DNA from 3 places in the Promicromonospora sp. NPDC057488 genome. Region 2 is predicted to be linked to each of the others. Evidence: riboswitches for the same ligand, from Rfam matches in the RefSeq annotation. Region 2 holds a riboswitch; each other region holds the start of a gene.

Region 1 (3,265 bases), on a different contig from region 2:
GGCGCAGGTCGACCGGCAGCGCCCCGGCCCCGGACGTCGCGTCCGTGAGCACGATCGCGCCGTCCGGCCCGGACGGGCGCAGCACCGGGGCCATCGCGCCCGTCGAGGTCTCGTTGTGCGGCGTGGCGTAGGTGTCGACGTCGTCGGCCGGTTCGAGGTAGGCCACTGCGCCCGGCTCCGCGGTGATCACCTGGGAGGGCTCGAGGAACGGGGCGCGCGACGTGGCCGTGGCGAACTTGCCGCCGAACTCGCCGAAGGACGCGTGCTGCGCCTTGCGCTCCACGAGGCAGAGGGTGGCCACGTCCCAGAAGGCGGTGGCGCCGCCGTTGCCGAGCGCCACCTCGTAGCCGTCGGGCGCGCCGAGCAGCTCCGTGACACCCTCACGGATGCGGCGAACCAGGTCCTTCACCGGTGCCTTCCGGTGCGATGTACCGAGCACGTGGGCGTTCGCCACGAGATGATCTACCTGTCCCGGGCGCACCTTGGAAGGGCCTGAGCCGAAACGGCCGTCGGTGGGCAGCAGGTGTGTCGGGATTGTCAGTGGCACAGAACTAGACTAGAACCTGGGCCGACGCCCGGGGCGCCGAGCCCAGGGGCGACTGGACGGCTGCGCGCATGACGGGAGCTGACGTGACGGATCTGATCGACACCACCGAGATGTACCTGAAGACGATCTACGAGCTCGACGAGGAGGGCATCACCCCCCTGCGCGCGCGCATCGCGGAGCGTCTGGGGCATTCCGGACCGACGGTGTCGCAGACGGTCGCGCGCATGGAGCGCGACGGGCTCGTGATCGTGACCGGTGACCGCCACCTGGAGCTCACGGAGCTCGGGCACGACAAGGCGATGCGCGTGATGCGCAAGCACCGCCTGGCGGAGCGTCTGCTGACCGACGTGATCAAGCTCGACTGGGAGCACGTGCACGTCGAGGCCTGCCGCTGGGAGCACGTGATGAGCGACCTGGTGGAGAAGCGGCTCGTGGGCCTGCTCGACCACCCGCACCACGACCCGTACGGCAACCCGATCCCCGGCCTGTCGGAACTGGGCGAGGCCTACACGGACGTGCCGTTCCTGGCCGGCGTGATCTCGCTGCCCTCGGCGTTCGAGGCCGCGGCGAAGAAGGGCGTGAAGGGCGAGCCGCTCGCGGCGTCGCTGACCCGCATCGCGGAGCCCTTGCAGACGGACGTGGAGCTGCTGGCCCGCCTGTCCGACGCCGGCCTCGTGCCCGGGTCGCGGATCACGGCGGAGCTCAGCGACGGTACGTACACGGTGACGGTCGACGGCGCCGGTACGGCGCTCGAGCTGGGCGAGGACCTGGCCCGGCACCTCTTCGTCGCGACGGCCTGATCCGGCCGCCCCGGTTCGGGGCGACAGGGGTGCGAAATGGTCGCTTTTGTCGGAAAGGTGTCACCCTGTGTCGGACACGCCATGACATTCGTTGCCGGAACGTGACATCGGGGGTGACGTCGGGTACGTTCGGACCGCTCCCGCGGAGTTTATTCCGAGGGAGTCTCCGGACGGACGCCGAACTCTGTCACCGGCCGGGGCCCCAAGACGACCGCATGACAGAGGCGGGGGACCCACCATCGGGCGCCAGGGTGCGTCCTAGGGGTGAAGCCGGGTAATCCTTCGGGAGCGCACGGCCGGGTGATTTCTCCCACCCGAACCCGACAGCTGACCTCGAAGGCGTACAAGGAGAGGTTCTACGTGACCGCACGTACCACCCGCGCACGCCATCGTGCTGCGCGTCGCCCTGTGACTCCGCTCACCGAGCTCGCCCAGAACGCCGCCGTCGGTCGCCGTACCGCGGTCGCCGCCGCAGGTGGCGCGCTTCTGGTCTCGACGTTCGGTGGCGCGATGGCAGCGCAGGCCGCTCCGCTGGAGACCGGCCCCGCCAAGATGAACTCCGTGGACCTCAACGCGCTGACGTCCCAGGCCCGTGAGTCCCTGTCCAACGCTCCCGTCGTGACCGTCGCGCCCGACGCCGAGCTCAGCGTCGAGAAGTCCGCCGTCTCGGTGGTCTCCGCTGCCGACAACGAGGACTACCAGGCCGAGCTCGCCGCCAAGGAGGCGGAGGAGGCCGCTGAGGCCGCCGCCGCCGAGGCTGCCGAGGCCGCTGCCACCGCCGTCTCGACCGCCTCGTCGTCCGTCGACATCCCGGCGTCGGCGATCGGCAACTCCGTGATCTCCATCGCCAGCCGGTACATCGGCGTCCCGTACGTCTCCGGTGGCGGCAGCCCGAGCGGTTTCGACTGCTCGGGCTTTACTTCTTACGTCTACGGCCAGCTCGGCATCTCGCTGCCGCACTCGTCCTCGGCGCAGTCCGGCTACGGCACGCAGGTGCCGGCGTCGGAGGCCCAGGCGGGCGACCTGATGTGGACCCCCGGGCACGTCTCGATCTACGCCGGTGGCAACACCATGATCGACGCGTCCAAGCCGGGCACCGTGGTCGACTTCCGCACCATCTGGCAGTCGAACCCGACGTTCATCCGCCTGGGCTGATCACAGCCACGTAGTACCTCGCGGAGCGCCTGTCCGGTCACGACCGGGCGGGCGCTCTGCTTTGCCATCTTTCTGCAGACTTTTTGCCTCTGGTTACCCAAGACGGCCACGCCGCCGGTAGCGTTGGAGGGCAAAGGTGCACAGCAGTAGAAAGGACTGGCGATGACACGATCCGAGGTCGTACTGGTCGGGGTGGACGGATCGGCCGCGAGTCTGCACGCGCTGGACTGGGCTACCGCCTACGCGCACCGCGTGGGCTGGGCGCTGCACATCGTGTGCAGCTACTCGTTGCCGTCGTTCACGGCCGCGTCGCTCGACGGCGGGTACGCCGCCCTCGACGACACCACCATCCAGGAGGGCGCCAAGGCGGTCCTGGTCGAGGCGGAGAACCGCGTGGCCGACGCCGGGGTACGCGCCACGACGGAGGTCGCCACCGGTGACGCCGCGGGTGTGCTCGTGGAGCTGTCCGCCGACTACGGGCTCGCCGTCGTGGGGACCCGAGGCCGGGGAGGTTTCACGGAGCGCCTGCTGGGCACGGTGTCGTCCGCGCTGCCGGCGCACGCGAAGTGCCCGGTGGTCGTGGTGCCGCTGCGGGCCGAGACCAACCGGGGCGTCTCCTGGACCCCGCCGGACATCAGCTCCGACGAGCCCGGGACCACCGCTCCAGCGGCGGAGGCCGAGACCGGCGTGGCCCCCGGGGTCGCGGAGATCCGGGAGGTGCGCCGCATCGTCGTCGGCGTGGACGGGTCGCCGCAGGCCGAGC
Region 2 (3,265 bases):
GGCGTCCTGGAGCTGCGTCAGCGACTCGTTGACGTGCAGCGTCCCGCTGAACGCCGCGACGGGGTCGACGTCGTCCCGCAGCCTCGGCAGCCGGTCGAGCAGCATGTTCACCTTGAGCTGCGCCCCCTCGGGCCCGGCCACACCACCGGCCACACCCCCGGCCACACCTGCGTCCACACCCCCGCGCACCTCCCCCGACGCGGCGCCCCGCCCGGCCCCGGCCAGCAGCCGGTCCAGCTCGGCCGGCGCACACCCCGCGAGCACGTGCCCGGCCGTCACGCCGCGCGTGCGCCCGCCGGCGTCGGTCCAGGCCACCTCGGCGCCCACGGCCCCCGGGTCCACCGCGGTCACCGTGGCCGAGGTGACGATCGTCGCGCCGGCGGCCAGGGCAGCGTCGCGCAGGGCGCCCGAGACGGCGCCCATGCCGCCCACGGGGACGTCCCAGTCGCCGGTCCCGTTGCCGATCACGTGGTAGAGGAAGCAGCGGTTCTGCCGCAGGGACGGCTCGTCGACGTCGGCGAACGTGCCGATCAGCCCGTCGGTGGCGGCGACGCCGCGGACGACGTCGTCGGTGAAGGTGCGGCGCAGCACCTCACCGAGGGGCTCCTCGAACAGGGCGCGCCACGCCTCCTCGCCCACGCCGTCGGTCACGAGTTCGCGGACGGCGGAGCGCGGGAGCAGGGGTTCGGTGAGCGTGGGCGCGAGGCGGCGGGCCACCTCGGCGGTCATCGCGTAGAACCGGCCCCAGGCCTCGAAGTCGGCGTCGGACCCGGTGAGCCGGCGGAACGAGGCGCGCGTGGCGGCGTCGTCCTGGGTGTCGACGAGCAGGCCACCGTCGGCCACCGGGGTGTAGGACGACCACCGTCGGCGCACGAGGCGGATCGGCAGGCCGAGCTCGTCGACCACGCGGCGCGGCAGGAGCGAGACGAGGTAGGAGTAGCGGGACAGGCGGGCGTCGACGCCCGCGAAGGGGCGGGCCGAGACGGCGGCGCCCCCGACGTGGTCCGCGCGCTCCAGGACGAGGACCGAGCGCCCGCCGCGGGCCGCGTAGGCCGCCGCGGTGAGGCCGTTGTGACCGGCGCCCACGACCACGACGTCGTACCGGGCGCCCAGGGGGTCAAGCGTGGAATCGGACATGCACGCCATGGTGGCACGGGGCACTCATTGCCAGGAACGTTCCATCACAAGACGGTATGTGACCTAATCGTGACAATTGCGCGGCGGGCGAGTACGGTCGATCTCGCCTCCCCAGCAACGGGTAGGTCCAGGTCCGGACGCCGAACCCTGTCACCGGTCCTGAGCAGCCAGAACGTGACAGGGGCGGGGGAACCAAGTAAGCCGGGCACGCGAGTGTCCTCGGGGTGAAGCCTCCTCGTGAGGCCGGGTGATTGCTCTCCCCATCCGAACCCGACAGCTCACTTCGTAGGCGTCCGAGGAGATCACTGGTGACCGTACTCACCGACCGCACCCAGGACTGGGCGGACGACCAGGTAAACCGACCCAGCAACCGGGCGCGGCATCGCGCCGAGGGCCCCGCTCTCACCCCCTTCACCGCTCTGACCCAGACAGCAGCCGAGAACGCCGCCCGGACCGGCGCGATCGCGGTAGTCACCTCCGGCATGCTCGCGTCGGTCTTCACCCAGACCGCCCACACCGCGCCCGCCGAGGGCCACACCCAGACCACCCTCGCCAACAAGACGTTCGACAGCACAGCCCGCGCGGGTCTCGCCGAGAACCTCGTGACCAAGGTCGAGGTCGCGCAGGACGCCGACTTCTGGGCCGAGCAGGGCCGCGTCAGCGTGACCCCGTACGCCGAGACCAAGGCCGGCATCGCCGAGGCCAAGGCGAAGGCGGAGGCCGAGGCACGCGCCAAGGCCGAGGCGGAAGCCAAGGCGAAGGCCGAGGCGGAGGCGAAGGCAGCCGCCGAGGCCGCAGCGGCCGAGGCAGAGGCCGTCGCGGCCAAGGCCGCCGCGTCCTCCGCGGGCCTGGGCCAGCAGGCCGTCAACCTCGCCCTCGAGTACGTGGGCGTGCCCTACGTGTGGGGCGGAGCCTCCCCCAGCGGCTTCGACTGCTCCGGGCTCATCCAGTACGTCTACGGCAAGCTCGGCGTCAGCCTCCCCCACAGCTCGGCCTCGATGTCGACCGTCGGCTACCAGGTCTCCGCCGCGGAGGCCCAGCCGGGCGACATCGTCTGGACGTCCGGCCACGTCTCGCTGTACGCGGGCAACGGCATGGTCGTGGAGGCCCAGCAGGCGGGCGTCCCCGTGCACTACACGGAGATGTGGCAGAACAACCCGGTGTTCATCCGGGTGACGGGCTGACGCCTTCCGGCACATCACGCAGTACCCGCACGACTCGCAAGACCCCCAGCACAGGGCGCCCGCCCGGCCGTCCCGAGGACCTCCTCGGACCGGCCGGACGGGCGCTCTGCTTCGTCGCCCCGTCGGGTAACGTCCCCGGCGTGAAGATCCTCGTACCGGACGTGCCCTTCGACCTCGACTTCCCGTCCCTGCTGCCCGACGGCGGAGCCTCCTTCGCACCCGGCGGCACCGACACCGTCGCCACCTACGCGATGACCGAGCCGATCCCCGCCGAGCACACCGACGCGGAGCTGCTCGTCACGTGGTCCAGCCCGCCCAAGATCGTGGCCGACGCCGCGGAGCGGCTCACCAGGCTGCGCTGGGTGCAGACCCTGTCGGCGGGTCCCGACGTCGCGCTGCGCTCCGGGTTCGCGCCCGACGTCGTGATCTCCTCCGGCCAGTCCCTGCACGACGACACCGTGACCGAGCACGCCCTGGCGCTGATCCTGGCGTCGGTGCGCCGCATCGACCAGTCGCTGGAGGCGCAGCGGGAGCACCGCTGGGCCAAGGAGATCGCGTTCGCCCAGGCCGACGGCGTGACCGGCCGCGAGTACACGCTCGACGGCGCGCGCGTGACCATCTGGGGCTTCGGCTCCATCGCCCTGCGCCTGGCACCGCTGCTGACCGCGCTGGGCGCGCAGGTAAGGGGTGTCGCCTCGCGCGCGGGCGAGCGCTCCGGCTACCCGGTGGTCGACGCCGGCGGCCTCGACGCGCTGCTGGCCGAGACCGACCTGCTGATCTCGCTGCTGCCGGCCGTGCCCGCCACGCGGCACATCCTCGACGCGCGGCTGCTCGGCCTGCTGCCGTCGTCGGCGCGGTTCGTGAACGTGGGCCGCGGGGCGACCGTGGACGAGGCCGCCCTGGAGGACGCGCTGCGCTCCGGCCGGCTCGCGGGTGCGGCGCTG
Region 3 (3,265 bases), on a different contig from region 2:
CGAGGTGGTCTACCGCGACGACCGGGTCTTCGCGACGATCGCGCCCCGCTGGTGGCCGCGGAACCCCGGCCACGTGCTGATCGTCCCGGTGGCCCACCACGAGAACCTCTACGACCTGCCCGCAGCGGACGGTCACGCGGTCTTCGACGCGACCCGGCTGCTCGCCCGGGCGATGCGCACCGCCTACGACTGCGCGGGCGTATCGACCCGGCAGCACAACGAGCCCGCCGGCAACCAGGACGTCTGGCACTTCCACCAGCACCTCTTCCCGCGCTACCCCGGCGACGACCTCTACGGCACCCTCCCGGAACCGGACTGGCTCCCGGTCGAGCGGCGCCGGGCCTACGCCGAGCGGCTGCGGGACGCGCTCGGCTGAGGCGGGATGTCTTGGGCCGCCGGGTGATCGGCAGAATGTCAGGTGGTCGGCAGCCCGGACTGCCGACCACCTGACGTCCTACCGATCACCTGTGAGGAGTGTGGTCCGTAGGCTGGGCCGATGCCCGTCTCGCCCTACATCCTCGGCCTCCGCCGGCACATCGGCACCGACCTCCTGTGGCTCCCCGGCGTGACCGCCGTGGTGCGGGACGACGACGGCCGTGTGCTGCTCGGCCAGCGTTCCGACAACGGCCGCTGGGCGCTGGTGAGCGGCATCCTCGAACCCGGCGAGGAGCCCGGCCCGGGGATCGCCCGCGAGGTGCTGGAGGAGACCGGGGTGGAGATCCAGGTCGAGGCCCTGGCGGCGATCACCGTCACCGAGCGCGCCGCCTACCCGAACGGCGACGAGGCCCAGTACCTGGACCTGTGCTTCGCCTGCCGCCCGGTCTCGGCCGAGGCCGCGGCCGGGGCACGGGTGAACGACGACGAGTCGCTCGCCGTCGGCTGGTTCGCACCCGACGAGCTGCCCGAGGGGCTGCATCGCGACACGGTGCGGCGGCTGGAGCTCACGCTCGCGTACCTGGCCGACCCGAGCACGGGGCCGCACTTCGCGCGATGAGCGGCGTGGCGCCGCGCGTCAGCCCTGCCCCTTCTGCGCCACGGCGGCGGTGAACTCCCAGTGCCACGGCTCGTACGGGCCGACGCCGCCCGACTGCGCCCAGCCCGGGTTGTCCCAGCCGAACTCCGGGGCGTTGGCCTTGAGCCAGTCCCAGCGGTCGCCGGCGTAGCCGTCGGCGCAGATGTCGATCGCGAGGCCCCAGCCGTGGTTGGAGGTGCCCGGGGTCGCCGTCAGCGTGGGCTTGTTGGCCTTGGCGGTCACCTGCTGCGCGTAGCTGCGGTAGCCGTCGGTGATGCAGATCGCCTCGCCGAACCGCTCGGTGTACGCCTGGTTCAGGCGCGCCAGGGCCACGGCCGCGTCCGCGCGGATGGCGGGGTACCCGTCCCACAGGTCGCACAGCTCGCCGGCCGGCACCTGGCCGTTCGTGCCCGCGCCCGTGGCCACGCCGTCGCAGCCGGGCAGCACCGGCGGGGCGTCGACCTCCACCGCGGAAGCCTCCTCGGCCGGGAGCACCGCGTCCCGGGGAACGGTCACGCCGGCGGACGACCCGAGCGCCGAGCGCTCCTGGCTGCGCGACGCGCCGCTCTGCCGGTCGGCCAGCGCGGCCGCTGCCGCGCCCTGCCCGGCCTGCCCGTCGGCCGCCGCGGCGGCGTCGCCCCCGAGAGCGATCTCGCCCGTGGTCGGCGCCCCGAAGGAGACGGCGGTGAACGACGTCGTCGAGGCCAGCGCGAGGCCGACACCGATCTTCAGGGGCAGCCGGCCCAGGACCGAGGGGCGCGGGTGCCGCACCGGAGCGGCGGCGTGCCGGCCCTTGCTGTGGCGCCCGCCGGCCCGTCGTGCCGACCGCCCCGTGGGCTCCGGCAGGGACCGCTCGCGCCCGTGCCTCATCGCGTTCCCCGAGACCGGGTGCGGTACGACAGGACTGGCTGACCGGGGACGCGTGCGCGCCCGGGGAACGTCGATGGCATGGAGCATCTCCCGGCGCCTGCGAGGTTAGCTGTCGGGTTCGGGTCGGAGACTGACCCGGCCGGCGGCCGAAACCGCACGGCTCCACCCCGAGGACACCTAGGTGTCCAAAAGTGGGTCCCCCGTCCCTGTCATGTGGTTCGTCGGTACCCCCGGCGGTGACAGGGCTCGGCGCCCGCCAGGACGTCCCGCGGTGCTGCGGGCCGCAATGAATGTACCCCGCCCTGGCAAAGATGTCACGAAATAGTAACGAAGGCCGGACGTGGGCGGACCGGTCAGACGGCGGGCGGGACGACCACGACCTTGCCGTGGACCCGCCCCGCGTCGGCCTGCTCGTGGATCGCGGGCAGCTCGCTCAGCGGCACGCGCCGGGCGATCTCGACGTGCAGCTCGCCGCTGTCGACCAGGGCGACCAGACCCGAGAGCACGTCGGCGTCGGGGTGGACGAAGATCGTCGCCGCGCGCACGCCCCGCTTCTCGTCGCCGGGCGTCGGCACGGTCGGCGTCGTGGAGACGACGACGCCGCCGTCGCGGACCCGGGCCGCCAGGGCGGTGAACCCGTCAGGGGTGATCGGGGCCAGGTTGAGCAGCACGTCGACGGGCTCGGTCACCGCGTCGAGCACCGGGCCGGCCGTGTGGTCGATGATCTCGTCCGCACCGGCCGCCCTGACGATCTCCGCGCTGCGCGGGCTCGCCGTCGCGATGACGTACGCGCCGGCGCGCCTGGCCAGCTGCACGGCGTAGCCACCCACCGGACCGCCGGCGCCGTTGATCAGCACGCGCTGACCGGCCTGGAGCTCGCCGGCCTCGAACAGCGCCTGCGAGGCGGTGAGCCCCACCGACGGCAGCCCGGCGGCGTCGGCCAGCGGGATGCGCGTCGGGGCCGCGACCAGGGCTTCCGCCGGCGCGACGACGTACTGGGCCGCCGAACCGTCGGCCGCCATCGGGAGGAACCCGACGACGTCCTGCCCCACGGCGAGGCCGTCCACTCCGTCGCCGAGCGCGTCGACCGTGCCGGAGACGTCGTAGCCCGGGACGTGCGGCAGCGTGATCGGGATCGGCAGGAAGCCGCCGCGCATGCCGCCGTCGGCCGGGCTGAACGCCGAACCGGCGACCCGGACGAGTACCTCGCCGGCGCCGGGAACCGGCTGGTCGGCGTCCTCGTAGCGCAGAACCTTGGCGTCGCCCGTCTCGTGGAACCGAACTGCCTTCATGATGCCGTTCCCTTCGGTCATGTACTTCGGATTCGAAGCAACTGCTGAGCACGCTAGCACTGCTTCAAATTGGAAGCAAGTACTTCGAGTT

Evidence for each region. A riboswitch is a leader RNA that binds a small molecule or an ion and turns the genes downstream of it on or off. The one in region 2 is predicted to bind cyclic di-AMP.
Region 1: linked by a shared signal. The riboswitch ahead of ACFU5G_RS24855 (C40 family peptidase) and the one ahead of ACFU5G_RS09895 (C40 family peptidase) in region 2 are both predicted to bind cyclic di-AMP.
Region 3: linked by a shared signal. The riboswitch ahead of ACFU5G_RS09345 (M15 family metallopeptidase) and the one ahead of ACFU5G_RS09895 (C40 family peptidase) in region 2 are both predicted to bind cyclic di-AMP.

The regions. Positions count from the first base shown of each region.
Region 1 covers NZ_JBHVEG010000175.1:1,583-4,847, forward strand. The annotation lists gene serC (phosphoserine transaminase) at 1-547, opposite strand, end outside; gene ACFU5G_RS24850 (metal-dependent transcriptional regulator) at 631-1,347, shown strand; cyclic di-AMP (ydaO/yuaA leader) riboswitch at 1,513-1,705, shown strand; gene ACFU5G_RS24855 (C40 family peptidase) at 1,756-2,502, shown strand; gene ACFU5G_RS24860 (universal stress protein) at 2,665-3,265, shown strand, end outside.
Region 2 covers NZ_JBHVEG010000035.1:18,743-22,007, forward strand. The annotation lists gene ACFU5G_RS09890 (phytoene desaturase family protein) at 1-1,137, opposite strand, end outside; cyclic di-AMP (ydaO/yuaA leader) riboswitch at 1,266-1,445, shown strand; gene ACFU5G_RS09895 (C40 family peptidase) at 1,446-2,321, shown strand; gene ACFU5G_RS09900 (NAD(P)-dependent oxidoreductase) at 2,462-3,265, shown strand, end outside.
Region 3 covers NZ_JBHVEG010000032.1:31,189-34,453, forward strand. The annotation lists gene ACFU5G_RS09335 (HIT family protein) at 1-376, shown strand, start outside; gene ACFU5G_RS09340 (NUDIX domain-containing protein) at 497-994, shown strand; gene ACFU5G_RS09345 (M15 family metallopeptidase) at 1,013-1,882, opposite strand; cyclic di-AMP (ydaO/yuaA leader) riboswitch at 1,963-2,116, opposite strand; gene ACFU5G_RS09350 (NADP-dependent oxidoreductase) at 2,236-3,174, opposite strand.